Regions from separate parts of the Phocaeicola sp. RTP21359st1_B8_RTP21360_211022 genome, predicted to be linked through region 3. Evidence: riboswitches for the same ligand, from Rfam matches in the RefSeq annotation. Region 3 holds a riboswitch; each other region holds the start of a gene.
The links. A riboswitch is a leader RNA that binds a small molecule or an ion and turns the genes downstream of it on or off. The one in region 3 is predicted to bind cobalamin.
Positions count from the first base shown of each region.

Region 1: linked by a shared signal. The riboswitch ahead of AB5062_RS04440 (DUF4465 domain-containing protein) and the one ahead of AB5062_RS03240 (TonB-dependent receptor) in region 3 are both predicted to bind cobalamin.
Region 2: linked by a shared signal. The riboswitch ahead of AB5062_RS13335 (TonB-dependent siderophore receptor) and the one ahead of AB5062_RS03240 (TonB-dependent receptor) in region 3 are both predicted to bind cobalamin.

Region 1 is NZ_JBDFXP010000006.1:61,544-71,734, reverse strand. Features, by position in the region: gene AB5062_RS04465 (TonB-dependent receptor) at 1-944, opposite strand, end outside; gene AB5062_RS04460 (transposase) at 941-1,438, opposite strand; gene AB5062_RS04455 (glutaminyl-peptide cyclotransferase) at 1,438-2,508, opposite strand; gene AB5062_RS04450 (hypothetical protein) at 2,580-4,706, opposite strand; gene AB5062_RS04445 (PKD-like domain-containing protein) at 4,708-6,516, opposite strand; gene AB5062_RS04440 (DUF4465 domain-containing protein) at 6,570-7,529, opposite strand; cobalamin riboswitch at 7,686-7,874, opposite strand; gene AB5062_RS04435 (hypothetical protein) at 7,966-10,191, shown strand, end outside.
Region 2 is NZ_JBDFXP010000024.1:22,266-32,456, reverse strand. Features, by position in the region: gene AB5062_RS13365 (ABC transporter ATP-binding protein) at 490-1,497, opposite strand; gene AB5062_RS13360 (iron ABC transporter permease) at 1,497-2,528, opposite strand; gene AB5062_RS13355 (ABC transporter substrate-binding protein) at 2,644-3,771, opposite strand; gene AB5062_RS13350 (ATP-binding protein) at 3,773-4,396, opposite strand; gene AB5062_RS13345 (helix-turn-helix domain-containing protein) at 4,384-4,623, opposite strand; gene AB5062_RS13340 (YncE family protein) at 4,788-5,876, opposite strand; gene AB5062_RS13335 (TonB-dependent siderophore receptor) at 5,910-7,931, opposite strand; cobalamin riboswitch at 7,997-8,224, opposite strand; gene AB5062_RS13330 (alpha/beta hydrolase) at 8,487-9,458, shown strand; gene AB5062_RS13325 (hypothetical protein) at 9,460-9,633, shown strand; gene AB5062_RS13320 (prephenate dehydrogenase/arogenate dehydrogenase family protein) at 9,696-10,191, opposite strand, start outside.
Region 3 is NZ_JBDFXP010000004.1:146,997-157,187, reverse strand. Features, by position in the region: gene AB5062_RS03260 (ribonucleotide-diphosphate reductase subunit beta) at 1-951, shown strand, start outside; gene metF (methylenetetrahydrofolate reductase [NAD(P)H]) at 1,042-1,995, opposite strand; gene AB5062_RS03250 (TonB-dependent receptor) at 2,292-4,595, opposite strand; gene AB5062_RS03245 (hypothetical protein) at 4,704-5,084, opposite strand; cobalamin riboswitch at 5,266-5,469, shown strand; gene AB5062_RS03240 (TonB-dependent receptor) at 5,523-7,700, shown strand; gene AB5062_RS03235 (ABC transporter substrate-binding protein) at 7,714-8,871, shown strand; gene AB5062_RS03230 (1-deoxy-D-xylulose-5-phosphate synthase) at 8,979-10,191, opposite strand, start outside.

The DNA of each region.
Region 1 (10,191 bases), on a different contig from region 3:
ATCCACGTATGGATATAACCGCCTTTCACGCCGACTTTCCATTTCTCTTTGATATGGTCCCATGACAGGACACCACGAAACGTCTGCTCCCGCTGGCGGTTCTCGAAGGCGGTCTCATCGCCGTAATCGGTCGTGAGCATCGGCAGTTCCCGGTTGGAGTTGATATACCATGCGTTCAACCCGAAACGGTCGCCTTTCAGGGTGTTGTAATATACCTCCTGCAACAGGTGCAGGTCCTTGAACGAACCCGATCGGTTGCGTTCCTTGGGATGATACTGTCCGATGATGTTCTTCTCCTCGTCGTAGATATTTATCTTCTTGTCGTGGTTGGTGTACTTGTAATCGTTGGGCGACGACGAATAGACCGCGCGGGTCGAGACCTGCCATCGGTCGCTGCCGTAGGTGAAGCGGGCGAACTCGTCGAACGTGCGGAACGACCCGATGCCCTGCACGTATTGGGCATGGAAGCCCTCGCCGACCTGCGGCGTAGTACCGAGTTTGACAAGTCCGCCGAGTCCGCCGCCCGTTTCATTCACCGACGACGTGCCATGAAGCAGCGAGGCCTGATCTATGAAGTAGGACGGTATGGTGGAAAAGTCGGTCATACCCAGCATGGGATTGTTGATGCGCATGCCGTTCCACGTCACCTGCGTGTGGCTGGGCGACGTGCCGCGGAAAGCAACGGTGGAGAGCGTGGCGCGTCCGTAACTCTTGACGAACACGGACGAATTGAACGTCAGAATGTCGGCCATCGATAAGGCAATGTTCTCTTTCAGTGCGAGCGAGTCGAACTTCGTCTTCTGCACGCCGATTTCTTTCATCGGGCGTTTGCCCCACACCGTGACCTCGTCTATCTGGTGGATGCGTCGTGTGATTCCCTGCGCGGACAATACGGACGGACAGACGAGCAGTAGCGAGAAAAGTATGTATTTCGTATAAATCATTTGATTCCGTTTTTAGGGTGGGTATTCGCGGAAAAATGTACCGTGGAGGATGCCGGCACGGACGTTTGATGCGGGTCGAACCCATTCTCTTCAAGCAGTTGTCCGTATTCTTCCTCGAACGAGATCTCCTGATGGATTGTATGCTGCTCCTCGATGTGCCGTCTGAGCCGGTGAAGGTCGCTGAACGACACGCTGAACGAGTCGAATCCGGCAGCCCAACCGGAGAAGTCGGCATATTCCGGGGTTTTCTGGTATACCGTTCCCGTGGCGCCTTTCACCTTGTTCACGATCTTGCTGAAATCCCCGGAATTCGGAATCTCGACAAGTACATGCACGTGGTTGAGAAAGGCATTGGCGGCATGTACGCGGCAACCTTTCCCTGTAAAAATCCGTGTCATCCGCTCGAGCATCAATCCTTTTCCCGTTGTCGGAATCGTCATCTTGCGTCCTTTGGTAACGAAGATGAGATGGTATAGGTGTCGTATCCTGCCCATCACTTCCAACAAAATGCGCCGGGGATTATCCCGACATAGAATTCATCGATCAGTTCACCTTCGGACGAGTAGCGGTAGACAATGCCCTGCTGCTGGTAGTCGATGGCATCGGCCACGTAGACATCGCCACGCACGGGGTCGACGGTCAGGCCGTAATAAATCGTACCGCTGTATTCGAGGAACGGGCGCACGGGAACACGTTCCGCATCCACGTCCATCGACCATATGTCCTTGTTGATCCAGTAGAGCTTGTCGCCCGTACCGTTGAGCTGCACCTCCGAAGGCCAGTCGCCCATCTTGAACTTGAACTGCTTCTCTACGGTGAACGTCTCGGCATCGATGCGGTAGAGAGACGGGGCTTCGTAGCCGTAGGGCGAACCCTCGTACCCACCGTCGGTGATCGTCCACATCTTGTGGTTCTTGTCCATTACCAGCGAGGTGGGCTGGATGCCGACTTTCAGTTCTTCTACCACCTGATCCGTTTCGGTATCGATCTTGATGATGCGGTTTTGGTACGACCAGCAGTTGCAATAGACATATTTGCCATACTGCACCATCTGCTCCGTGGAGCCGCTTTCCATCGTCATGTCCGGCACCTGGATGTAACCGGTGATTTCATATTTCTTGGGGTTGATGATGAAGATGCGGTTGTCCCACAATTGGGTGACATAGGCTTTCTCGTCGCTGAGGAAATGGATATAGCGCGGCGAAGTCAGGTTCGTGATACGGCCCACCTCTTTGAACGTATTGAGGTCGATGGCGAAAATCACGTGGGAATTGTTCACCACGACCCAGCCCTTATTGTCGTGGATGCACATCGATTGCGCCACGTCGCCCAGCTTCATGCCGTTGGCACGGAAGAACACTTCATTCTGCACCTGTTGGGTTTCGGGGTCGTAGTACGACAACGTGGCATTGCCGTACTGGAAGTTGCCCTCGTTGGTGATGAACAACCCGGCTCCGGTAGCGTTGAAATCTTCCACCGCATCTCCGTAGTCCCACTCCATGCAGCCCGCCAGCAACAGCGGCAACCCGCATAGAAGAATGATATGTCGTATCAGATGTTTCATTGGCTTGTTATAAACGGGAAAGAGTACCGGTCTTTCGGCCAGTACCCTGTTCCCTTGTAAAATAATGGGTGTTACTGCTGGGTATAGCGACCGGCTTGCATATCCTCGTAGGTGGGGTTATAACCGCAATTGGTTACAAGCCAGTCTTCTTTCTTGATTTGCTCTTCTTCTACAAAAGATTTGAAGAACGTATAATCAACAAACCGTGTCAACCGGATAAATCGAACTCCTGAGAGTTTTGTTAAAGTTGGCATATTGAAAGTCGTAAGCGATGCTGCATTTGCAGCACAAAGTGTTCCATCAATGGCCTGCAATTTGGGGCATGAAATAGTTTTTACGGCACGAACAGTCATACCAACACCCCCGACATGTTCCAATGACGGAAATGTAAAATCTTTATTTGATGCCATAAAATCTAAAGAACCATATAAAATATTATTAATCACCCCTTCTTTGATATATTGAGGATTGCTTGAACAACCGACTGACTTTAAATTCGTAAAATCATAATCATAGTTAGAAACAGCGTTCAGATTACCGATAATACATAACTGACCTCCGACAATTTCCAATTTCGGGAACGAGATATTGTTTGCCATTGTAGTTTCGATGCTTAAATATCCATCTACACTTACCAAGTTAGGGGCTGAAACGCCTTTTTTTGAACCTCTTATAATTTCCATATTCCCGTAAACTCGTTCAAATTGGAATACAGGATCTGTTGTCATATTGCTAGAATACTTAAAATTCTTAATACTCTTAAAATTCAATTCTGGATCTATTCCAACACTTGAACCGGTAATACCGCTCGGAGCTAGAAACATGCTAACTTGCGACATATCCTCTTTTGTGATAATTTTTGAGAATATAGTCCCGTCTGTAATAGAAATTAAAGGTTCGTTATCCTCAAAAGGTACAAAATTTACTTTGCTCAAATCTAAAATTCGATCAGAACACTCCAATAAACGCAGCAAGGTCAGTCCTCCGAGTTGTTCTAATTTACTCCAATCCGGCAATTTTTTCAAGACTTGGAATTTAGATATTGTCAATGTGCCTTTAACAATCGACAAGTTAGACAGTCCATCTATTTCTTGTAATTTATTATTTCCCGTAGATGTAAAAGCATCGGACGCAATATAACTGGAAACGAGATTAAGGTCGCCGTTTACTACCGATAATTCCGGCAATGAAAGGGTCTCCAACGGAATCGGTATAGAAGCAAAATCCACACTTCCAACTTCTTGTAATTTCGGAAATTCCAAAGAAATCATTTTGCCTAAATTATTAACCCCTAAGCGACCGTTTACTTTTGTCAATTCAGGAATTCTCAAAGATGTGATTTCTCCTCCTGGTTCTCCGTCACTTGTCAGACACTGGAGATCAAAATCCTTTACGACAGTGGTTAATTTAGGGAATTCAAAACTTTGTAGAGATGAAGTCCTGAATATTATATTTCCATCAATCGTTTCAAGGTTGTCGAATTGCACATATGCTACTTGATTGTTGCAGACAACGATGTCGCCAGTAATATGCTGCAAAGATCTCATACTGACCATCTGCAATTTACTGTTGGTCGCAAAGGCAGTTTCAGTTCCTATTTGCAAACCTCCAATTGAAGTGATATTATCAAGTCCCGTAAGATCTTGTCCAACATAACTTTTCCGAATGATGATGTTTCCTTCGACTTCCTTCAATATTTTTAATGCGGCGATATCCGACAATTCTTCTGCATCCTCAGCATCCGACCCGATAATCAAATCACCTTTGATAACCGTTACGTCCGTATCAATGAAAGCCGTAACATCCGCTGTTGTCTTCAATTCCACATCCCCTTCATAGCGAATCTCGTCTTTAATGACTTTATATGTATAATCATTCGCTTCTCCATTGTAAGAGGTTACACGAAACGTTCGTTCCGTATCCCAGTCAGTAATGCTTGCCGGATCGGGAATAATTGTTGCCGAGGATGTGTATTTGAATTCGACTTGAGCATTATTTAACGAAACAGTATATGGAACTGTTATGGTAATTATATTGTCAATTATTTCCGCTGTATAGGATTGACTTGCCACAGTCATCACGACTGATGTGATAAAATTGTCATCGGCATCAGCAGGACTTTCTGGAGTCTGATTATCTTCTGAACATGATAAAAAAAGAAATGGGGCAATGAATAGTAAAAGCCAAAACTGTCTCATATTATTGATTATTAGTTATTGATAAGTCTTCAAATGAAAATACTTCTGTGGATATCTCTCCAAGCCAACCACTTTTCGATAATACTCCACACTGAACTTTGATAAAGTCTATATATTGCAATTTTACTGGAGTCCCGTCATGATATATTGCATTGGCTATTTTGAATCCGTTGCGCTGACCGCTACCATCAATGACATTTCCTCCTACCAGATTATCTGAACCCATATTATCCACATACCCCCACTCATAAGCGTTATTCGCCCAATATCCTGTAACGGGATCTTGATTGTTGCGAGGAGTCAGACGCGTCCCATATAATGTATAGCTATCTTCTTTAATCCAATTGGGATAATAATATTCTTGGCCATGGTATGCATTCATATCGACAGAACCTGAATTACCTTCACTATCTACCCACGGAGTATGTGCTCTGGGTGCAGGTCTATAGTAAGTTACTTCGTAGTCTTGTATTGTACCATCGATGCCGGTTTCAGATCCTTTTAATTCATACCATTCATCGTCTGGCTGGCCATTGCCATTTATATCTTGCATTACCCAAACAATGCCCGGCTCATTTGAGCCACCGCTCGAACTGTTAAAAGCATTTCCTTGTATTGCAAAATCGTATTCTCGGCCACTCGGAGCAATACTATGGTCAAAACCGATGATGATATAACCACCGAAAGATCCCAGTGAAACATGCGCTTTTTTGTTCAATCGTTTCGTTGCATACTCTATGGCTTGTTGGGGCGTCGTTTCATTTCCTATAAATCCGGTATTTTGGGATAACTCATTAATAAACTGTCCGGGAGCAGGAATGAATTCATAAACCTTATCCCAAATACCTGAACTTGTCGCTGTCGCTTGCCGATAGCGTTCTTGTTCCGTTTTTTCTTCACAAATAACCTTAACTGTCGTTGTAATTGAAGTATTACTACGTGTTATGTTACGTGAAAGTGGCTGTGTGTTGGGCATTTTTTCTGTAACAGTAACAGCAACGAAATATTCTCCAGGAGTCGTCGGCGTGAATTTAAAAACCCTGTCGGTAGCGGCTTCCATAATTTTTCCATTGACCTGCCATTGATACTGTGGATAATCGAAATATTCCAGCAAAGGCCGCAAATATACAGGACGCCCTGCAAAAGTATAACGATCCGTAGAAGTTTGTGTATAGGATGGTGTCGGAAACCGTACGGAATAAGGCATTGTTTCCACAACTTCTACGTCGAAATCACGGATTGTTTCTCCGTCTATATTGGATGCCCGGATTGTTATCGAATATGTACCGAGTTCTTTTTCGTGAAACGTATATGCTTTTTCTGTTCCGACGATTTCTCCATCGCGTACCCATTCAATTCTAAAATTTTCAAGATCGTCATGTTGAATATCTGGAGATAAAATATAATCCGTGTTTTGAGGCACTTTTAATCCTTTAGAGGGGATTATGATTGAAATTGTAGGTGGAGTTAACTCCAATACTTCTACTTTTAACTCTTCTTCCGCATAACCCTCTGGTGTATCAACTCGCAATTTGATATATAGATGTTGTTCCTGATTCCATGTATACTTCAATATTGATTCAGATGAAAGAAGTTTTCCATCTACTGTCCATGCATAAAGTGCATTATTCGCATATTTATATGTCGGGGCAATTGTCAGTTCACGCCCAACTTTGATAGTGTAAATGCCAGTCTCACTATCGAGTTCAATTATAGGAGCTTGTTTTATTTCTTCAGTAATTACATCGTTCTTATTACAGCTTGTAATAAAAAACAAAAGTACAAGAATACTAAATATGAAAGCCTTCATAATAAAAAGGGCATAGAACTGAAATCAGTTCTATGCCAAACTATATTAAATTGTTATTCTATTGTAACGTCGTCTATACAAAGATACGCCGGAGTATTGAGTCCATATATAGGATCGACATCAGATCCTTCAAAATTGAATTTTACACTTTGCACATCCGCTACATTAATATCCCAATATGTCCATGTAGTTACGGGGGACACTGTTGGTTTATCATATCGGTAGTCGGCCAACAATTTCGATACAGTGGTGATCAAATTTCCATCTACGTCATAACATTCGATGTTGACTTGGAAATATCCTATATTGTTGCCGTCAGAATCTTTCAGATTACTCAACGGTGTTGCAACACCCGATGTTCCGAACTGATTACCATTTATAATCACACCATAGGTATATGCTGTGTTACAATACCATAAACCCTTGAATTTGCGAGGGGAGTCAAAATAGAATTCAGGTTTGGCCATCCACTCCGTATTTCCGAAATCAGAGTAGCCGTATACAACAGCAAAATTGGAACCGCTGTGACCTGCCCCTGTATTGGCCCCATCTGTGGATGCTGTATTATAGACACTACATTGATTCTCCCAAGTATACCACCAATTAGTTCCAGAAGTCTTGCCGGCAGCAGAATCAGAACGATAATTGTATTTCGACAACGCAATGGCACCACTGGAAAATTCAGTATACGCTCCATAAGAATTGGTTACAGTATTCATGTCGGAGACAAACACAAAATCGGGATCGTATATTTCCCTGATTTGGTTCTCTGCAGTATATCCATAAAGCGTGTAGTAGTTCTCTGCTTTAGGCGAAACCGCCATGAATGTTTCATCGAAGTCATCGAATGTAATGGTTGTAGTGCCATCATCATTAAAGTTGGCTCGGGTTTCGGGAGTTACTGAATCAGTTTGAGGATTCATCAAAAAGTCATCGTCTGAATTACAGCCGGTGAACAGGGCGGTTGCCGTCAACAGGAAAGCTCCCGCCAGAAAGCGTAAATTTCTTTTCATAGCTTACTTGTTTTTTAATAAAACATATTTTTAACAAACACAAAAAATCCCGTTCGCGCAGGTTTACACGAACGGGATTATGTTTGTCTTCAAATATGAGAATGACTCCTACGGCATTCCGTATCTGATCGCAACCCGATTTTCTCCCGCGGGTGTAAATCCTTTTCCGGTCATGGCAGGTCTTCTGACTCGTCCCAGTCGTCGCGCCTTCCCAGCATTACACCAGTGGCAGGTTGCGGCAACCTTGAGGGGACTTACAGCAGCGGGTACTGTCCCGGATTCTCACCGGATTCCCTTTTCATCCGTGGCGGCGAACCGCCCGGAACCATTTCCAATTACAAAAATACAAATATTTTTTATAATAATATCATTTACACGAAAAAAAATCCGCAACCTGCCGGAATCATTCCGCACTATACTTTCAGAAAAAGGTTTCATGGCAAAGATTCTCATCGCCCGGGGACAGGCGACCATCTATGTCCAGAAGGACGGGTATACCATAACCCAGTCTTTGGGTGAATACGTGTTCCCCGCGGATGACACGGGGAAGATTCTCTCGTCCGTCACTCTCACCTCGACCGTACGGGTGATGTGCGGGGACGAGGAACTCACGGCCTTTACCATCGGTGCGGTGGGTAAGCCGGCGGGATTCTCATCCGTTACCGTCAATAACGGCACGAAGACCTTAACCTACGTTATCACCGCCGGTACGACGACCCTCGCCGACCACGGAACAATAGATATTCCCGTGACAATTTCCGGTATTGTCTATCATCTGTCGTTCGTCTGGTCGAAAGCCAAGGCGGGTATCCCGGGCAAGGACGGGGTCGATGCCGACATGCTCGACTGGGTCAAGGAGTGGAATACGGGTAAGACGCTCATCAACGGCAACACGGTCATCACCCCCAAACTCTTTGCGGGCACGAAAAACAGCGACGGCACCGTCTCCGGGATAGCCATAGGCTCGTTTACACTCAATACGAAGACCTCCTCGGGAACGATCGCCGCAGAGGCGGTAAACGGCATCTATGGATTTAGGGATGGCTACAAAACCTTCTATGTAGATAACGGCGGTAACGCCCAGTTGGGTTATGGCGACCAGTATGTCAGGTATAACGCCACGACAGGCAAGGTCGAGTTCGGCAGCGGAGTGAGTCTGAACTGGGTCGGTGCGACCTACATCGACAAGGACGGCGTCTTTACCGGAACACTCTCGGCCGATACGATTAAGACGATTTCCATCAGTGCTTCCCAGATCACATCGGGGATTATCGCTGCGGCACGCATCGACACGGCGGCGTTGAAAGCCTCCTTGATTACCGCCGGAAACATCGAAGCTCTGACCTTGAACGTTACAAAAGGGAAAATCGGCGGCTGGACGGTGGATGCCGACTCCCTTTACCGGGGTACGAAGAACAACACTGTGGGGAGCTGCACCTCTGCCGCAGGTAGCATTACGCTCGGCTCGAACGGTATCCGGGGCTATAAATGGCGGCTGGATGCCTCGGGAGCCGGAGCGGTCGCGGGCGGCAACATCGCGTGGGACGCTTCGGGCAACGTCACGTTCGCCTCGACGGTCAGTGCCTTGTGGACGGCACCTATCGGCTCCCTCACCACGGCTTTGGGCGGCAGCGGCTATCCCAAGCTGACGAAGATCACGGCCGACGGAATCTATACCGGCAGTATCACCGCCTCGCAGATTACCGCAGGAACCATCTCCGCCGACCGCATAGCGGCAGGCAGTATAGCGGCCTCGAAGCTCGATGCCGCCAGCATCAGGTCCTCCATCATCAACACGGACTATATCAACGGCCTGAGCTGTACCTTCACCAAAGGAAAAATCGGCGGCTGGATGATCGGGGCTTCGGCCCTCACTGCCACGCATATCTCGATAGACAGCGGCAACAGACGCATCGCGGTGTACGGGGCCAATTCGGGTGTCGCTAGCGGGCAGCGGGTGCAGCTCTACTACAACAGCGACACGGACTTCGGGCTCTATACCACGGACAGTGCAGGGTACTGCGTGGCACAGCTGGGTTCGAGCAACAGCATAGCCGGCTGGACGATCGACACGACTTCCATTCGCAAGGGCAACGTGTCGCTGGGCAGCGACGGCTCGATCATCAACTCCACGAAATGGAAACTGAACAACGACGGTTCGGGGCAGATCGCCTCGGGCAACATTGCATGGGACACTGCCGGGAACGTTACGTTCGGGGCTTCCGTATCGCTGCAATGGAAGAACGACATCGAAGCGGCCAAGGTTACGAACTTCGGCTATCGATATTACAAGAAACTCATCATCAACGGCGACGAAGCGACCTATTATCCAGTCGTTTTCAAAGGTGGCGACCAGAACATCAAACGTACCATTCTCGTCCGTCGGGGATATGCCGAGCAGGCTCCGGTCTCGTGGAACACATCCACGCACAAAGGAGGTCTGATCGTACTTATCAAAACCAACTTCGGCGGTTGGGGTGGCATTGCCTATTCATGGGATATCTATGACCTTTCCGAGACCTACTGCCGGATGTTCGCCGGGGCGCAGCTGTGCGGCAACTACTGCATGTTCGCCGTCTTCCTGCGTGGCGGCGGCGATACGGGTGCCGTGTACCACCTCTACTCCGACCAGCCGATAGAGAGCAGCAGTTATAGTCCTTCG
Region 2 (10,191 bases), on a different contig from region 3:
GTTTACATAAAGAACAAAAAAGTTCCGTCACAGCAACGTGCTCATTACTAGTTACTTTCTGTGTAAAAGAATCTCAAACCTCCTTCAATCGGTATGCTTCCGGCTATCGAATCCTGTTACGTATGTAACAAAGTTTGTTCCTACCGTATCTTTCACTCCGTTTCATTTTCACTCCGTTTCATTTGATATTTCACTTGGGTGAAGCAACTGTTTCACTTAGGCGAAAACGGCTGTTCATCTAAGTGAAATCGCCTCTTCACTTGGGTGAAGCAACAAATGCAGATGGGCAAAAATAAGCCTTATGACGCTCTCCTGCAAGGAAGTAACCGCAACTATGGCACAGGAATTAGAACAACCGATATACGTCAAGCCGAATTTGATAGCGGAGAATGGAAAACCGTTTCAGGGGAATTTAGAATGTTTTTTCACATTATATTGTTGATTTACAGAGAGATACTGCGCGTAATCCGGAATGGTTGATGCGTGTCTTTATTTTATTTCTTCCAGCAACTTCCCGAACGAAGTGAATGTCCGTTGTTTCCCGCCCCAGGTGAGGTACAAGGTATCGGGAGCGATGACTTGTAGATGGGGCAGACCGGCAGGAGCGTTTTGGGTTTGCAGACAAGTATATCCGTGACGGTTCAGTGCGTTGATAGTCCAGTGCAATAAGGTTTCGTCTGTCGCTTCCACCGTTATTTCCTGCTTTCCATTCACGGTTGGATAGTAGATGCCATGATCATAATCGAACCGGATATTACTGTGTGAGAACAGCGTGTCCATCCGATGGTTCAGAATCATATCTTCCGTCACTCCGCATTGCAGTCCTGTTTCTTTGGACAGCAGCCAAAGTTTGTCCGACAGTACCAGGGCTTGTTCTATGTCATGGGTGGATAGCAGGATGGCCTTGTTTTGCTCCACCGCCAACTGATGCAGCAAAGTCATGATTTCTATGCGGCTCACCACGTCCAGAAAAGCGGTCGGCTCATCCAAGATGATAAGCGGACATTCCTGAACCAATGCTTTGGCTATCATTACCTTTTGCCGTTCTCCGTCCGAAAGTTCGGCGGTGTAGCTTTCGGCTTTGTGGGCAATGCCTACGGCATCCAATGCCTCTTTGATAATGAGATGGTCTTTGGGATGGAGCCGTCCGAAGAAGCCTGTATGCGGCTGGCGTCCCAAAGCTACCAGTTCATACACGGTCAGCCCTCCGGCTTGTGTCTTGTCTGTCAGGACTACACCGATGGTGCGCGAACGTTCCTTTTCCGAATACTGCTGCAAAGGCTTGCCCAGCAATTGCAAATCTCCTGCCAGTGAAGGTTGCGAAGCGGACAGGGTGCGGAGCAAAGTCGACTTTCCGGCCCCGTTTGCTCCAAGCAGACTGGTCAGTTCTCCCGGATAGAGTCCGAAAGAAAGGTGTTCGTGCACTTTCTTTTCTCCTTTGTGGGTACGATAACCTATGCACAGGTCTGTGGCGGTGATGACAGCTTGCTTTTCCATCAGTTGAAGTACTGGATTTTACGTTGGTTCACAATGACATAAATAATAATGGGCGCACCAATGACCGGAGTGACGGCATTCAGCGGAATGATGCCTGCTTCGCCCGGCAGAATGCAGATGAAGTTGCAGAGCAGGGCAATGGCTCCTCCCGTCAGCATGGTGACAGGTAGCAGGGAATTATGGTTGGAGGTTCCCAGCATGAGGCGGGCAATGTGCGGCACGGCCAGTCCGATAAAGGAAATCGGGCCGCAGAAAGCGGTGGTCGTCGCTGTCAGTAATCCGGTGGCGACAAGCAGCAGGTTACGTGTACGGCGGATGTTGATTCCCAGGTTTTCGGCATAGCGTGTTCCCAGCAGCAGGGCATTCAGAGGCTTTATCAGCAGTATGGTAATCAGCAGTCCCGCCATTGTGACCAAGGAGAAAAAGGGAAGCTGCTGCAAAGATACTCCTCCGAAGTTTCCCATTCCCCAAATCATGTAGGAATGCACCCCTTCTGCCGTGGAGAAAAAGTTGAGCAGGGAGATGGCAGATGAAGTGATATACCCTATCATGATACCTATAATGAGCAGCATGATGCTGTTTTTTATCAAAGTGGAGAAGAACAGGATGATTCCCATCACCAGCATGGAGCCTATGAATGCTCCGATAATGACGGACAGGAATCCGGATAAAGTGAATACTCCGGCAGTAATCGTACCTGCGCCTGCCAGCATGACCAAGGCGACTCCCAAACTGGCTCCCGAACTGATTCCCAGTATGGAAGGGTCGGCCAAAGGATTATTGAATGTGGTTTGCAACATCAGTCCCGATGCTGCGAGTGCCATTCCGCAAAGGAGGGCGGTAATGGCTTGCGGCAGGCGGGATTCCCAGACTATGAAACTCCAACTCGCCTTTTCTACTTCATTGCCTGTAAGGATATGCCACACCGCCTCGGCAGGGATGTTTACCGAGCCGAACAACAGGTTGGCTCCTGTCAATGCAAGGATGAGGAGGAGCAGTATGATACCGTATTTTGTTCCTTTGTTATTCATTGATACTGTTTAGGGTTACGCCCACTGTAGGGAGTGTGTCAAAACTAACCCGGCCTATCCCATCGTCAGCTGTAGGGGCAGCATTATCCACGTTTTGACATAACCCTACGGTGATTTACTCCGCTAATTTAGTGAAATATTTTAATTCATACCCTTCTAAAAGCGTAGGATGGAATATTTTTATCAAATCTTTCAGTAATCGGTCGGGATGGAAAGGGGAATCTTCGTAAAAGTCTACCTTCCCTGTGTTGCATCCGTAAATGTTGCGTTCCTTGAATGCACGAAAACCGGTGTATGGAGCATAGTCCTGCTCCAATTCCTTATAAGTCTTGTCAATGGCCTGATTATATTTGATGAGCCAGAAATCTGCATTCTGACCTTTGTCAAACACGGTTTCGAAGGCTAGGGGAACAGAACCGCTATGCTCGTCATCAGCAAACACATAATTGGCCCCGGCATCCGCATAGATGCGTGCAGAGGTGCTTTTACCTCCCGGAACATACCAAGCCGAACCATTCTTCAGTTCGCTGATAACGCTCGGTGCGTATGAAAGGGGAGCAACCAATGCTTTCAGCTCATTATAGTTTTTTTCCACCTCGGCAAACAAGCTGTCCGCTTTTTGTGCCTCACCGAACAGAAGGCCGTAGAAACGCATCCATTCGGCACGTCCCAATGCCGAAGTTTCCATGTAGTCTGCACATTCTATAATGGGGATGTTGAGTTTCTCCACCCGTCCGTATCCGCCACTGTTCTCGAAAGGGGAGAGCATAATGGCATCGGGGTGCAGGTCGATTATCTTTTCTATATCCGGGTTCATTCCATTCCCTACATCGGCGATGCTTCCTGTGCGGCAGCCATCCTGCACTTCTTGCAGTTTGATATACTTCAAATCGCAGACTCCTCCAATACTTTTCAAAGCACCAATCTGGTTGAGCAATCCGCAATGTACGGATGAGTAAACAACAGCCTTGCTCAATGGCGTGCGGACAAGTGTCCCTTCGGGCAAGTCGGCAGGCAGGGACTTTTCTTTGTCAACCAAGACGTAGGTATGCAGTATCCGGGTCGTATCCCAAGGATTGCGCAGGCGGGCAATGGTATAGTCTTCGGTTGCAGACAGGCTGAGGTTCTCTGCATAACGCAAAGAGATTGTTTCTTCTGCTTCTATTACAGAAGCAGTCTTGCTTTTTCCGCCGCAGGAGGAAAGAAGGGCAAGCAAGAAGATGAATAGGATTACTTGTTTCATGTTATTTTTTATAATATCCGCCGGTTTTACGGGAACCTTTGTATTCTATTAATTCTTTATCTTTCAGTGATTTTAAATAACGCTCTGTCGTAGCAGCTCCTTTTTGGATATATTCTGCAATTTCATATCCTTTTGCACCGGGTTTCTTTTTCAAGAAGGTGAGGATAAGGCTTTCAAGTTCGTTTATTCCCTCATTTATTCCCTCACCTTCATTTACTCCCTCATCAGCGATTCTGTTTATTACTGAAATAAACTGCATTCCTACCGGCTCATTGATGAATTTTATATTCGGTTCTTCTTGAAGTGCACGTATAATCCCTGAGCCCAGACCACGATAAGGCATCGTTTTAGCACAGAAATTGGCAATGAAAGGATTGCGTACTACGGCGCTTCCCAGTTTGATACTTTCCACAGTCAGCCCATCGGGAAGGCATCCCGGGCTGATAATCTCTACACGGTTATCAAAAATGAGTAATCTTATCGGTGCATTGCGCGTATAATCGCGATGTACCAAGGCATTTTGCAAGATTTCTTCTAATGCCACTTCTGATATTTCCAGTTTCCCGATAGAATTAAATCCTTGTCCTGCCTGTATATTATGGAGGTTTGCTTTCAGAAAAGACATTCCCTTTTCAAATAATTCGGGCAGTGTGCCGGTGATTCCTGATAAGACAGGCCGATGATTTCTCCCGTCTTGTCTTTTATGCCGAAGAGTATCATTCCCCCCCCCCGTGCATTGGACATAGCTACCATTTCGGCGGCAATACTGTCTTGGTTGGGAAAGCGTTCTTTGAACTGTACCGTACTGGTTTCTCCACATTTTATAATGAGTTGTAATTCTTTGCTGTCCATTTTTCTAGGTCTGTATTTGACTACGTATACAAATGTACGGTAAAAAAGTGAGGAAAGCTTTATGGTTATAAGGGAAATTGCAAAGTCTTGCTCCTTCCGCCGCAGGCGGAAAAAAGCAAGACTGAAAGCATCAGGTGAATAAAGAGAGAAAATTGTTTCATTGGTTAGTCAATAAATACGGCTGCTTTAGGATCTATGCCACATTCGAACTTTTCAATGAAAGTACCATCTTTCTTGAAACGGTAGATGTCTCCGTTGGTGGTATAATCTCCTGCGCCAATGTAGAAATCTCCATTTTCAGGATTAATGCTCAACATGGTAATGATGCTTGTCTTTAGCTTTTCGGGCATTTGCACGAATGCTTTTTCTACTTTCTCGTTGGTCTTGGCATTGTAAGAGTATAATGTGTGTGTGGAAGTGTTGTCTGCATAGTTCGTTTCGGAATAGATGACATATACTATATCGTCATGTTCTGCCATATAGACGCCTTTGCCTATTTCTTTATACGTCTTGGTTGTCGGGTCGAAGAGAACTACAGGATAAGGATAGTTGTTATAGTCATTGCTGCCGTAACCTTGAATAAACAGTTTGTCTCCTGCTTCCAGAATCTTTTCCGGATTTTGGAATATTTCAATGTTTTCTGCTTTATCAAATGTGTTGATATCAATAATAGACAAACGGTTATCGTAGCCGAATCCTGAATTTACCAAATACAGTTTTCCATCTTCTTCGATAATGCCTTCCGGATTTTTACCGACAGCAACCATCTTTTCGAAGGCTAATGTATTGGCATCCAAACGCGCTACATTGCCGCTAGTCAGGGTTACATAGATTTTTCCATTCTCGGCAACCATGCAACGTGGCTGTCCTTGTTCATCTGTAAATTCATAGCGTTTCAATTCTACACAAGCCTCATTCAGTTTGGTGATGTATTTTGAACCATACACAGCCACGTAGATATGGTTATTGTAGCTTATCATATCTTGTCCTGCATCGCCCAATTTGGCATTGTTTTGCTTGAAGAAAATGTCATCAATGACATCTAGGGATTTGTTCGGAGCATAGAAGGTGATGCCGGCATTGTTTTTTTGATAAGATCCCATATTCAAAATGTAGACACGGTTTTCAGGCAATTCCACCTTCGAACCTTCATCGTTTTTTTTGCTGTCATCGTCATCATCACTACATGAGGTGAATGAAACACCCAGCATTAACATACACAGTGTTCCAAAAAATAAGCTTCTTAGTTTCATAATTAATCTTTAAAAGTTAGACATTTATATTGTTTAAAATCTTAATACTCCCGTTATGCGCCAGGAACGTCCGGGCATGGGGTAATATTTGATAACATCATATTGCTTGTCAGTGAGGTTGATAACTTCTGCCTGAAGGCGGAGGTGACAGCCTTTCATTGTAAATTCCCGCCATAAAGTGGCTGTATGTTCTACATAACCGTCTATCTTATTCACCGGTATATTCTGTGCCATATAGTAGCGTTCGCTGACCCCTGTCAGGCTGTAACCCACATTAATCCAAGGAGTTTCGATGGTGGTCGAAGCATTGCCGCTATGCTGAGGCGTATAGGGCAGCTGGTCTTTATAATTCTTGGCATCGGGATTTGTCATATCTATGGCTTTTTGCCAGGAATAGTTGCCGCTTAATCCTACGTTTATGTTAGGGCAGACCGGTATGGAAGTAGCCATTGTCGCATCAAGGCCGGTGATATGTACCGTGCCGTAATTCTGCATTTTCCATACATAAGTACTGGGAAAGGCAACTATTTTATCGGTTACTTCATTATAATATCCGTCAAGAGTGACAGAAAGGAAATCGGTGAACGGAAACGGCTTGCCGTTCCAAGTGACACCTATATTGTATTCGCGTGCCTTTTCCGGGCGTAAGGAGGTATTTCCTATGCGTAGATAATAAAGGTCATTGAAGGTAGGTACGCGGAACGTATTCTTATACATTGCGCGGACGTATAATTGTTCTTCTTTCCATGGCTGAATGGAAACGGACAGGGTGGGCGACAGGCGTTTCCGGTCGTCGGGAGTATTCCCTGCTTTTACTTCTTCCGTAATGAAAGTCCCCACCAATGTGCACGATAGCTTGATACGTCCCCATTGGTAACGTGCATTGAGGGCTGTGAGCGAGGAATATCTCACCGGGTTGGGGCTGTCGTTGATATTGGTGTGAAGGGTATTGATGAATCCATCCTGCGCGAGCGATAATTCCAGACCTTTGACGGGCTGATAAAGCACGGCGGCGGACAGATAATATTCGTCCTGACGGTTGATGTCGGTCTGCTTTCCGTTTTCATACTTCACGTCTGTATCTTCGTATTTGTTCCAAGAATGGTTGAACTTGGCTTGCGCCTGCAAAGTCCATTTGGGGGAGAAGGTTTTCTTATAACGGGCTTGGGTGAAGAAATTCTCGTCCCACAAACGTTCTTCTGCCTTCGGGTTGTATAGAATGACAGCACCGGGCAGTCCGCGTTCGGAATAAAAATAATAGGCTTTCACATCCAGTGTACTTTCGTCATGGAAAGTATGAAACAGATTCGCCTCTCCCTGCCATGTATGAATATCCGAATTGTTTCTTTTCTCTTGAGTGATGTATTTTCCGTTTTCCAATGTGAAGGGATAATTACCGTCGGCACGCATAAAGGAAGCATCGACTGACAGACCGGTGTGTTCTCCCAGCTTCTGCCATCTGCGTATGGATGGGGCTATGTAGCCGAAGGCTCCTCCCCGGATTTGTATTTGTGACAGGGAGGATTTACCATTTTCGAAGACGGGTTTCTCCGTTTCAATGCTGAGTACTCCTGCCGAAGCATACAGACGGGCCGGTTGCAGCAGATTCTCATCTTGTCCGATTGCCAATGAAAGAGAGGATACATTGTCGAGGGAGAAACGCCCGATATCGATTTGTCCTGCCTGACTGTTGCTGACGACTACTCCATCATAGCTGACTGCTGTGTGTGCAGCTCCTAAATTGCGGACGGAAACGGTCTTCAGACCGCCTATGCCTCCATAATCGCGGACGTTGGTTCCGGCAAAACGCCTTACGGCATCTGCCATATTCTGTAACCCCAAGTTCTTTATATCTTCCTTGTTGATAAGTTGTACAGGGCTGCCGGTTGTTATTTTGGCAGGCGGACGTCTTGCTGTAACCGTAACTTCATCTATTTTATGCACTTTTCCGGTGATGGAATCTCCTTTCTTCTGTGCCTGTATTTCAAGCGGCAATAGGAGAAAGCTGCAAAGCAGACAAAGCCATAGCTTATAAGCCTGGTTATTTCCTTTCATTTAAAAAAAACATATTAATGAATAAATACCGCATTCTTACCGCTGCTCTTTCCTCGAAAGCGACGGTCGATGACTTTACGTTTTGCAGGTCTTCTGACTTACTCCTGTTTACTTGCCTTCCCACCTTATTATATATACAGGCAGTGGCGTGAGTGGATAAGTAAACCTATCCCCTTATAGGGGTAGATGGAGCTTACAGCAGCGGGACTGTTCAGGACTTGCACCTGATTCCCTTTTCATCCGCTTCCTCGCATCAGTCGGAGGTACGCGGAACAAAACATGGCAAAGATAGTTTGTTTGGATGAATAAGAAAAGGGAAATGATAAAAAATCCTTTTTTTAATTAGTTACAGATTTATTTTCTCCCAGCAAAAGTAGGCGTGTATAACGGTTCTTTTTTTAGTGACAAAACGACTTGATTCTATCCATGTTGAAGATAAAATAGAATAGTATTGAATAAAATAAAACTGATGCTTAACAACATTCAAATATTGATTTGCTTTATTCAATACAATCACTATATTTGTTAAATGGATAATCTTAAAATACGTAATAGATGAAACACTTGAATTTTATTTTAGCCGGTTTATTTTTCCTGTGCGGTATTTGTTGTCGGGCACAAGTGCTTCCTTTGGAAGAAAATGTGGTGCTGAACACCAAGGAAGGACAAATCAAAGGAAAACTGCTTTTGCCCGGTGGGGTGAAAACCTGTCCGGTGGTGCTTATTATAGCCGGCTCCGGACCTACGGATATGGATGGTAATTCAGCCATTGGCAATTTGAGGAATAATTCGTTGAAGTTTCTGGCGGAAGGCTTGGCGGCAAACGGCATCGCTTCCTTGCGCTTTGACAAGCGGGGGATAGGAACCAGTGCGTCGGCAGGTAAGGAGGAAGCGAAACTTCGTTTTGAAGATTATGTGAATGATGTGACGGGCTGGATTGATTACTTGGCGAAAGAGAAACGTTTTACGACAATCACGGTGGCAGGACATAGCGAAGGGGCACTGATTGGAATGCTGGCCTGTCAGAACCGGCCGAAGGTGAAAGGCTATATCTCGGTTGCCGGTGCGGGGCGTCCTGCCTACGAGATTATAGAGGCGCAAGTGGCTGCTCAACAGAATCCGGAAGCGGTGCGGAAGGAGGTGGCATCCATTAACGGGTCCTTGAAAAACGGCAAGGAAGTGAGTGACGTGCCGGCTTATCTGCAATCATTGTATCGGGCTTCTGTCCAGCCTTATTTGATTTCCTGGTTCAAGTATAATCCCCGGACGGTGATTGCTTCCGTCAAAGTGCCGGTCCTCATTGTTCAGGGTAAAAATGATATTCAGGTTTCGGTGGAGGATGCCGAACTTCTGAAAAAGGGTTGCCCGGCTGCCGAACTGCTTTTGATTGATAAGATGAACCATGTGCTGAAAGATTGTGAATCAAAGGCCGTACAGCAGCAGATGCTTACTTACGGGAATCCTTCTCTGCCGGTGAACAGTACTTTGATAGCTTCTGTCAGTACATTTGTGAAAAAACTGAAATGATATGGGAGAAATAAAGAAACGTTTGCCGTTGAAATGCCCTGCGTGTGATGCACCGTTGAGGGAGATTCATTTCGGTCCGGCACCCAATCCTGTCTGGTTGGTGTTATGCGGCAGAGCATCTGATGGTGTGGCTGTTGTGTCGTATGTTGATAAGCCATCTTTATGGATAAAATAAAAAAGAGGATGCCAAAAGTCTTGTTGAAGCTTTGACATCCTCTTCTATGTTATACTGATGCGTTATTTAATCTTTTCTCGAATCTTGCTAAGATAGGCACGCATCCCCGCAGCATCTTTCTTGTTGATGATATCTAACAGCTCATTTAATTCTGTACGGATACCTTCTACCTGTGCAGGGGTGCGGGGATTGAATAAAATTTCCTGCAACAGGTAGTCGTCTTCGTTCAATACTCCTTTGGCTATCTTCATGTGGCGTTTGAAAGTAGTACCGGGAGCGTCCTGATGCTTCATTACTGCCGCAAAAACGAAAGTGGAAACAAAAGGGATGGACAGCGAATAGGCCACTGTCTCATCGTGCTCTTCAAAGGTATATTCAAAGATGTTCAGACCAAGGTTTTGGTATAAGTCCTTGAAGAAGATTTTACCCAGATGGTCGCCTTCGCTGATGATGATGGCATTTTCGGTGCTCAGTTTGTCAAGGTTGGCAAATGTGGGACCGAACATGGGGTGGGTAGATACATAACGGAATCCGCATTGGTCATAAAACTCTTTCAGT
Region 3 (10,191 bases):
AATGATTTCAATAATATGCGCTACAAATGGGTTAGTGACTGGTATCGTCAGGCCATGAATAATTTTTGGATTCCCGAAGAAATCAATCTCACCCAAGACACCAAGGATTATCCTCACCTGGACCAGGCAGAACGCACCGCCTATGATAAAATCCTGAGTTTTTTAGTGTTCCTTGATTCTTTACAAAGCAATAATCTGCCCACCATCAGCGAATACATCACAGCCAATGAAGTTAATCTATGCCTCCATATCCAAGCCTTTCAGGAATGTGTACACAGCCAAAGCTACAGTTACATGCTGGATTCTATCTGTAGCCCCGAAAAGCGTAACGAGATCCTTTACCAATGGAAGACAGACGGACACCTGCTGAAAAGAAATACCTTTATAGGCAATTGCTATAACGAATTCCAGGAAAGTCAGGATGGATTCACATTGATGAAAACCCTTATCGCCAACTATATATTGGAAGGAATCTATTTCTATAGCGGATTCATGTTTTTCTATAACTTGAGCCGTAATGGAAAAATGTCAGGTTCCGCACAAGAAATCCGATATATCAATCGAGATGAAAACACGCATCTGTGGTTATTCCGCAACATTATTCTGGAATTAAAGAAAGAGAAACCGGATTTATTCACTCCCGATAAAGTAAAAATATATGAATACATGATGCGTGAGGGGGTCAAGCAGGAAATAGAATGGGGACAATATGTAATAGGAGACAATATACAGGGACTCAACCGGAAAATGATAGAAGATTATATTCAATATTTAGGCAATCTCCGTTGGAGTAGTTTAGGTTTTGGCCCTCTGTACGAAGAAAACCATAAAGAGCCGGAAAGCATGCACTGGGTATCTCAATATTCCAATGCCAATATGGTAAAGACTGATTTTTTTGAAGCAAAGAGTACGGCTTATGCCAAAAGCACAGCTTTGGAAGATGACTTATAACCCATTTACAAAATAATTTTGCTCCGCATCTTAAACCGTTAAGATACGGAGCAATAAATGACCTGACAGAAACATTTCCATTAAAGACTATCAATAAACAGCTGTCGCCACCTCTTTCACATTATCCACCGCACCCACTGTATAAAAATGTATCCCCGGAACCCCATATGCTATCAGCTCCCGGCATTGATTGATACACCACTCTATGCCTAATGCACGCGCTTCTTTATCATCCTTGCATTTCATTGCTTCCACAACCAATTCCTGTGGTAAATCCACATTGAATGTTTTAGGAATAACACTGAGTTGTGATAGCTTGGAAAAAGGTTTGATGCCCGGTACGATAGGAACATTAATCCCCTCTTTTCTTGCACGCTCCACAAAGTCAACGTATTTTCGGTTATCATAAAACATTTGTGTCACTACATAATCGGCTCCGGCTTCCACTTTCTTTTTTAACCAATATAAATCTTGTTCCATGTTGGGAGATTCCTCATGCTTCTCCGGATAGCCTGCCACCCCATAACGAAAAGGAGTTAAAGGAGCCTGAATCGGCGTTCCATCAATAAATTTGCCTTCATTAAAAGCATTGATCTGCTCTTCCAACTCCAAAGCATGGGCATAACCATCTTTCTCGGGAACAAAAGAAGATTCATCTTTTGCCTTGTCACCCCGGAGTACCAACAGATTAGTAATACCTAAGAATTGCAAATCAAGCAATATATATTCCGTATCTTCACGCGAGAAACCACTGCACAAAATATGCGGTACAACAGTAATATCATATTTATTATGTATAGCCGCAGCCACCGCTACCGTACCCGGACGCCGCCGATAACGATTACGTTCATATAAACCACCCCCCAACTCGCGATACACATATTCGCTGCGATGAGTGGTAATATTGACATAAAGAGGATCAAACTCCCGTAATGTATCTATTGTAGCATATAGTTTTTCAATTCCAGTACCTTTCAACGGTGGAAGAACCTCGAAAGAAAATGCTGTTTTCTTTTCCTTATTTATCAACTCAGCAATACCCATCTTTTTTGACCTTTTTACTTATTAATTCCGATAAATCCATATAACAGACAGCTATATAGAAGATTTATCTTTATATTAATCACATTTCAGATTTATTTCTTCACAAAGATAGGAATAGCAGATTTTACATCCAATAAATCATTTTATTTTAGATAATTATTCTAAATAAAGAGTATCAAAAGAATTATTATCTAAAATAACCTGTTCGAAAGTCCTATAACAGGTTATTTATTCTATGACGCAAATTGCCGGGAGAGGGCGGACAGCGCTCCTCTCCCGGCAATAATATATACAAATTAAAAACTCAATTTCACTCCGGCAAAGTAAGAACGCGGCATACCCGGTCCATAAATGTAACCGGAATCACGTTTTGCCCCCCGGTCAAAGTCACTTTGATACGCATTAAAGATATTATGTACTCCAGCATTGACCTGCATGGTTATGCCTTTATACAAATTGAAATCATAACCGGCTTTCAGATTCAATTCAAAGAAATCAGGTGTATTCACAGCAATGTCCTTATCAATAAAACCTGCTTTATGTTCTACCATCATACTACCGGTATAAGTACCGGATAATGCAATAGTCATCGGTACGAAAGGGTTGTATGACAAAGTGAAATATCCATAAGTATTCGGAGTACGGAACATTTTTTTCTCCATCGGAACCGTTTCATCATCACTCCATGCACGTGCCTGCTTGTATTCGGCCTTCTGCATGGTAACGCCGGCCTGCAATTGAAGTAAGGAACGGTAAGCAATCTTTCCTTCCAAAGTCAAACCATATACCTTAGCTCCTTTCTCGTTATACCGTTCATTGATAATAATACCGTCACGCTCTCCTTTCTGACGTAAGGCAAATACGTCTGAAAGCGAAGTATAAAAACCTTCTATAAGCAAGTTTCCCTGAAAATCTCCCCAACGATGATACAAATCTCCCGATATACTCAGACTTTGTGATTTTTCTTCTGTCAAGTCTTTTGCCAGTTCAATCATAGACACAGTTCCACCTACATTTTCTATATGCAAATCTTCATCAAAGGCCTGAGGTGCGCGGAATCCGAAAGAATAGCTGGCACGCAGGTTCATATTTTCGGTCGGATTGTAACGAAGATTAGCACGCGGACTGAAGATTACATGATCCACCATATTATGTTTATCCAAACGCCCTCCAAGTAAAAAGCTCCACTGCTTGTTCTTCCATTCATTCTGGAAAAATGCACTGGCTATACGGACTTCTTGTTTGGTATAACGGTTATACCCCCACATATCATCCGTCAAGTTATCCTGATTATATTCCAGTCCTCCGGTAAAATCGGCAGGCATAAAGAAACATTTATCAAAACTATAGATATACTGCGATCCTGTGACCCAGGTAAAATCCGTGGTCGCGCCATACGCATTCACATCTTGTCCTCCACCATAATAACTGTCGCGTCCTGTATGCTGTGCAGAAGCATATACACTCAGCCGCTGTTTCTCATCCGGAGAGAAATAATCAAATTTTGCTCCCCCGCTATTGATAGTATGCTGCAATTGTTCGGCTATATCCGCTTCATGGGGAGGTCGGTTCAGTTTATTCCCGCCACGACGGAACTCACTGAGATGATGATATTCAAAAGTCAGTTTTGAATATGTACTTGTTTTGATAAAAGAACGAAAACCGACTGTCTGATTTTTCAGTTTTGGCAATTCGGTGTAGCCATCGCCATCATTGTCATAACCGCTTCTTTCTCTGTTCTGTCCAAAAATATACAATCCTGCCTTATGATTATCAGTCACTAACGAAGCATTCAGTGTCGTATTATTATCCCAAGAAGAAGTACCGCCTATGCCTGTCAGAGTATGTGTCAACTGCCCTGAGTTCCGTACAGGCTCCTTGGTGATTATATTAATGGTTCCCGCAATGGCTGAAGAACCGAACAAAGCCGAACCTCCTCCGCGCATCACCTCTACACGCTCAATCATATTGGCAGGTATCTGTTCCAATCCATATACACCGGCCAAGGCACTGAATATAGGACGCGAGTCAATCAATATCTGCGTATAAGGGCCATCCAACCCATTGATACGTACTTGCTGGAAACCACAGTTCTGACAATTATTCTCGACCCGCACTCCGGGCTGAAAATTCAGTCCTTGCGACAATGTGGAGGAATTAGTGTTCTCAAACACTTTCACATCCATCACATTAACCAACGTAGGTGCCATGCGGCGGGTGGTCTCACTACGATTGGCAGACACCACCACTCCGTCCAATGCTATCAAATCCTCTTCTATCTCGAAGTTCTCCTCCAAAGTTTTCCCTTTTCTTAAAGTTACTTTCCGGCTGACCGTCTTGTAACCGACAGCACTTACCTCCATGGTAAATTCTCCTTCAGGCAGATTTTTAAGAAAATAGTGTCCACTGGCGTCAGTCATAGTCCCTATGGTAGTTCCTTTCAGCGATACGCTGATAAAAGAAAGATGCTCTTCCGTATTCTTATCCAATACATGACCTATGATATTGGCATCGGACTTATTCAATTCATTGGCGTGCACAGCCGATGATGAGAGTAGAAAACACACTGCTCCCATCAAGAAAAATATATATTTCTTCATGTGTTGTTATTCTGTTTATTAATAAATAAAAGGATAGCAGTCAGAAGAATGAATCCGCGAACAGATAATGTAACGGAAAATCACTCCACCAACATAAAAATATACTATTTAACAAACAGCGGGAGGCGCGCGCAAATAAATGCCACAACCGGTTCGTATCAGTTTGATGCGTTCTACAGCCGGCACAGCCAGCAAACACAGCAATACCCAAAAGACCGTTGTGGAAGACGGAGTGAACAAACTACCGGAAGCAGCAAAAGAAGAAAGGAAAAAGATAGTTTCCAATTCCACTTCTGTATGTTGATGCTCCCCTTTAAACGGATGCGAGTGTACGATAATCACCCCATTTACCACATGCGAGTGAGTAAAAAGGGTAATACCTCCCAAATAGGCAATAAATATCAGTGGAAGGAAAAGCTTTAGAATATGAATCAAATGCTTCTTCATCGTAACGGGGGCAAAGATAGAACTATTTCCAATAGCAGTCAATACCTATTAATAGTAGTTATGGATTTAAAACCGAAAACAAGCCTCTTATCATGCCAAAGAAAATGCCCATTCGTCCTTAGTTGTCCCTTCCTTATATATTAAGAAGCCTATAAATCAGTATCAAACATCACAAAATGTTTCTTTTATTTTCAGAATCCCAAAAGATTTTAAAATAAAACCCTACCTTTGCATCAGATTTGGTGATGTAAGTACTTTCCGTATTTGCATAAAAGGGAATTCGGTCATAGAATCCGAAGCAGTGCCCGCTACTGTGAAACCCGTCAATGAAAAGCAACTCTCGCCATGCCACTGTTTCCTTTGTAAGAAATGGGAAGGCGCTTTTCAGGGTGAAGCCAGGAAACCTGCCAGGTCTGAACATAGATAATTCACGCTTTCCCGGGGCCAGGAAAGCTAATTATTAATTCTTAAATTATTTCGATGAAAAAGAAATGTTTACTGACAGCCTTATTCGGCTGCATGGTGGTGTGTGCGTCCGCCCAGATATCGTTAAGTGGAAAAGTAGTGGATGCCCGTACAGGAAAGCCGGTGGAAGGCGCTAACGTACGTTTGGAACAAACTACAATAGGATGTGCTACCAATCCTAAAGGAGAATTTTTGTTGAAAGACATCAAAGAGGGAACGTATACCCTGCGTACCAGTTGCCTGAATTATGCTCCTGTCACTCAGAAAGTCAGTCAAAGTCAAAAAGAAATGGTGATAAGGCTGAAAAGTACCACTTTCAACATGGATCAGGTAGTGGTAACCGGAACCGGAACTCACCACAAGCTGAAAGACAGCCCTGTACCCGTAGAGGTCATTTCCCAACGTGATCTGCAAAATGCCAATCCATCCAGTTTCCAGGATGCCTTGGTGAAACTGGTTCCCTCTATCTCGGTGCAAACCACCGCTATGGGAACAACCCTATACGTAAACGGACTGCCTGATAAATACCTCCTCGTATTAATTAACGGTAAAAAAGTAGCCGGAGATATTTCGGGATCTATAGATTACGACCGGATCAATATGGATGCCGTAAAACGTATTGAAGTATTAAAAGGAGCATCTTCCGCCCTTTATGGCAGTGACGCCATCGCAGGAGTAATCAATATCATTACCGATGATCCTAAATCTGCATTGAATGTATCTTCCAATACCCGTGTAAGTTCTCACGGACGAATTTCAGAATCAGTCAACGCAGACGCCAATGATGGAAAATTATCCGCACACTTGAACTATAATTACCGCACTTCGGATGGATGGCAACTGAATCCGTATGAGGAAAGCAAGGGAGAACTGGTGGAAACCACAAAGAAACCGGTCTATAAGAATCATTCGCATAATGTGAGCCAAACCTTGAGCTACGCAGCCACAGAGCGTTTAAGCCTTCATTTGAACGGTAATCTTTTTATCAGCGAGAACGACCGTACCGGAGCCTACGATTACAACAACCGGCATCAGTCCTATACAGTGGGTGGAACAGCCAAATATCTGTTGGCTAAGCGGGCTTCATATATAGAAGGGAATATAAGCACCACCAATTTCCGTTCTTTTTATGACTATATAAATGATGCAAAAACGCATAAAACCGGTGACGAAGTCCTCAGTAAAGACCAGACTTACACCAATGCCAATCTAAAAGGTGTATTCAAAACCCACAAGAACAATACACTTTTTACCGGACTGGACTATGTATTCGAAGGCTTGGAGCCGACTGAAACCAGCAAGATGCTGAATAATGAATACCAAAGTGTTTATACACTGGCAGCATACGTACAGGACGAAGTAAAACTACTGGATGCAATCAGCGTAGTGGCAGGTATACGGTATGCCTATAATGAAAAGTTTAAAAGCCAGTTCACGCCCAAACTATCCTTGATGTACCAATATTCAGAACTGAATGTACGTGCATCCTACGCTGCCGGATTCCGTTCACCTACCTTGCAACAAATGTATGCCGTTTCTGAAAGCCGTGGACAAATCACGGTCGGAGACCCTGGCCTGGACCCGGAAAAGAGCAATTTCTATAATTTGAATATAGAATACAATCATCGTTTGTTCTCCATTGCCGCGTCCATTTATCAGAATGACCTGAAAGACAAGATTGAAGCGGAAGATATAGGAACAACGCCCGAAGATATTGAAAACGGCATCACTCGCAGACGCCAGTACCGCAATATAGAAAAGGCACGTGTGAAAGGCTTTGACATAGGTTTTTCAGTCCGTCCCTTCACAGGCTTCATGTTCGGAGCAAACTATATTTACACGGACGGGCGCAACCGTACGGAAGACATCCGTTTGGAAAGAACAGTACGTCACTCGGGTAATTTCAATGCCAGCTGGCGAAAAACATGGAACGATTATACATTCAATATTGCAATCAACGGACGCTATCAAGGTACACGCTGGTCTAAAACTTACGGCAACGCCCCCGCCCACCAGCTTTGGGATATCAACACACGCCATTCATTCAATTTAAAATCTGTTGCTCTGGAACCCGCCGTCGGAGTTGAAAACATTTTCAATTACACAGATGACCGTCCTTATAACAGTAATTATGCAACTCTGACACCGGGACGCTCGTTCTATGTCAGTCTGCTGGTTCGTTTCAAGCAATAAAACTATTTTTAGCATGACCTCTAAAACCAGACTTGTCTATCTGCTCATAACAACTTTCTGCCTGGCAGGTTGCGGCTATAAAAGCCGCAACCCGGTGAGTAAAAACGGGCTACCTTCCGCAGATACCATACAAACAGCCCTGGCCCCCCGTTATGCCAAAGGCTTCAAGATAACTGTTCGTCCGGATGGAGTAAAGCTTCTGTCCATCTCGGAGCCGAACAATAACCATGCAATACCCGAACTTTTCGCCTTAGTTCCTAAAGGAACAAAAGCCGAGATACCCGATGGCTATACCGTTATTCCGACTCCGACAGACAGAGTGATCTGCATGACCACGCCGCAACTGGCAGGTTTTACCGGTCTGAACGCTTATGACAAAGTGGTAGCGACAAGTACCACCCGCCGGATGCAGAATAAGGAATGGCTTGCCCGATTAAAAGACGGACGGGTGAAAAAGATAGGAATGGAAGGAAACTTTGATACGGAAATCATCATTGCATCCCAACCCGATATCATTTTCGTATCTCCCAACCGCCGGGGAGGGTATGAAGTGATGAAAGAGCTGAACATCCCTCTGGTCCCCTATTGGGCTTTCAAGGAAACATCACCATTGGGGCTGTCCGAATGGATCAAGGTAGCAGGTATGTTTATCGGTAAAGAGGAAGAGGCATGCCAATTATTTGCACAAATGGAACAACGCTATAACCTGTTGAAAGCCAAAGTTTCCAATGTAAAACAGCGTCCCAGTGTATTCAGTGGAGAAATGAGAAGAGATACCTGGTATGTACCCGGAGGACAAAGTTTCTATGCCCGCTTGTTCGCCGACGCAGGGGCCGATTACTTTATGAAGGATAATAGTGAAACAGGAGGTGTACTCATGGATTTTGAAACCGTATACGCCAAAGGATATAATGCCGGCTACTGGAGAGTGATGAATGGTTATAAAGGAGAATTCTCTTATGAAGCATTAAAAGCTTCCAATCCACAATATGCTGATTTCCGGGCTTTTAAAGAAAAGAAGGTTATTTATTGCAATCTGGAATGGATACCTTTGTATGAGAATCTTCCCCTCTCACCCGATGTTCTTCTGAGTGACATGATAAAAGCTTTTCACCCGGAACTACTTCCCGATTATCATCCTGTGTTTTATTCGCTTCTGGAAAAAGAATAAGTATTCCAGTTCTCATGCTTATGATAACAAACAGTTTTAATCCGGCTTATCTATTTCACTATTACAAAAATGGCTGAAGTCTCGGACTTCAGCCATTCCGTAAAAGGTTATTCCAATATACCGGCAATATCCTCCGCCATCTGCTTGTCAGTCAACCGGTTGGTTTTCATCAGCTCATCCAGATTATAGCGGTCTGCAAATTCTTTACGAAGTCCGTAATTCAGCACCCGCATTTCAGAATTACCATAATAACGCGCTATCTTCTCGCCGAATCCTCCATCCAGCACCCCGTCTTCCAACGTTACGACAATACGATGCCCCACTTTCAACTCTTCCAGCATCGGTTCGTCAAGCCCTGTTATGTAACGGGGATTAATCAAAGTAGCCTCAACACCCGACTCTTCCCGAAGCTTATTCTTCAAAGCCTGTCCCAAATCATAGAAAGAACCCAATGCAAGAATAGCGACAGTTTCTCCCCTGGCTGTCATTTTGTAGCGGTTTAACTCGCTATAATCCGTGTCAAACTCTTCCTTACGATGCACCACTGCCACTCCCGGCACACGGATGGCAACGGGATATTCCGTCTGGCGGACAGCCCATTCCAACATAGCAAAATACTCTTCGGAACACGTAGGAGCCAGATAAACCATATTCGGGATATTGCTGATAAGCGGAATATCGAAGAAACCCAGATGAGTCACATCGTTCATTCCGGCTACTGTCCCCATAAACACAGTGATCACCGCCGGATTTCCATTGATACACAAATCCTGAGACAACTGGTCATAGCAACGCTGGATAAAAGTACTGTAAACCCCGTACACCGGACGTCCGCCACCGGCAGCGATACCCGATGCCAATGCCACGGCATGTTCCTCGGCAATACCTACATCCACAAACTGACGCCCTGCCTGTTTCCGGCGTTCAGGAGTAAAACCTATCACAGTAGGAGTACCCGAACTGATGGCAACAACCGTGTGGTCCTCCTTCATCTTCTCCAACAAAAACTTCCCGGTCAGGCTATGGTAATCCTCCATACCGCTGCAATCCACCTTCGGCTTACCCGTTTCCAGATCGAAAGGCATCTCCCAATGAAATTCCTCCCGGTCGGCTTCTGCCGGAGCGTATCCCTTTCCTTTCTGTGTGTGAATATGAACCACTGTGGGACGTGATGTATCTTTCACCTTGGCAAAAGCCGCAACCAAAGACGGAATATCATTCCCCTCTCCCACATAAAGATAATCCAACCCCAGAGAACGGAAGAAATTACAGGACGACCGTCCCTCCGTGTCGCGCAGTTCTTTCAGGTTCTGATAGAGC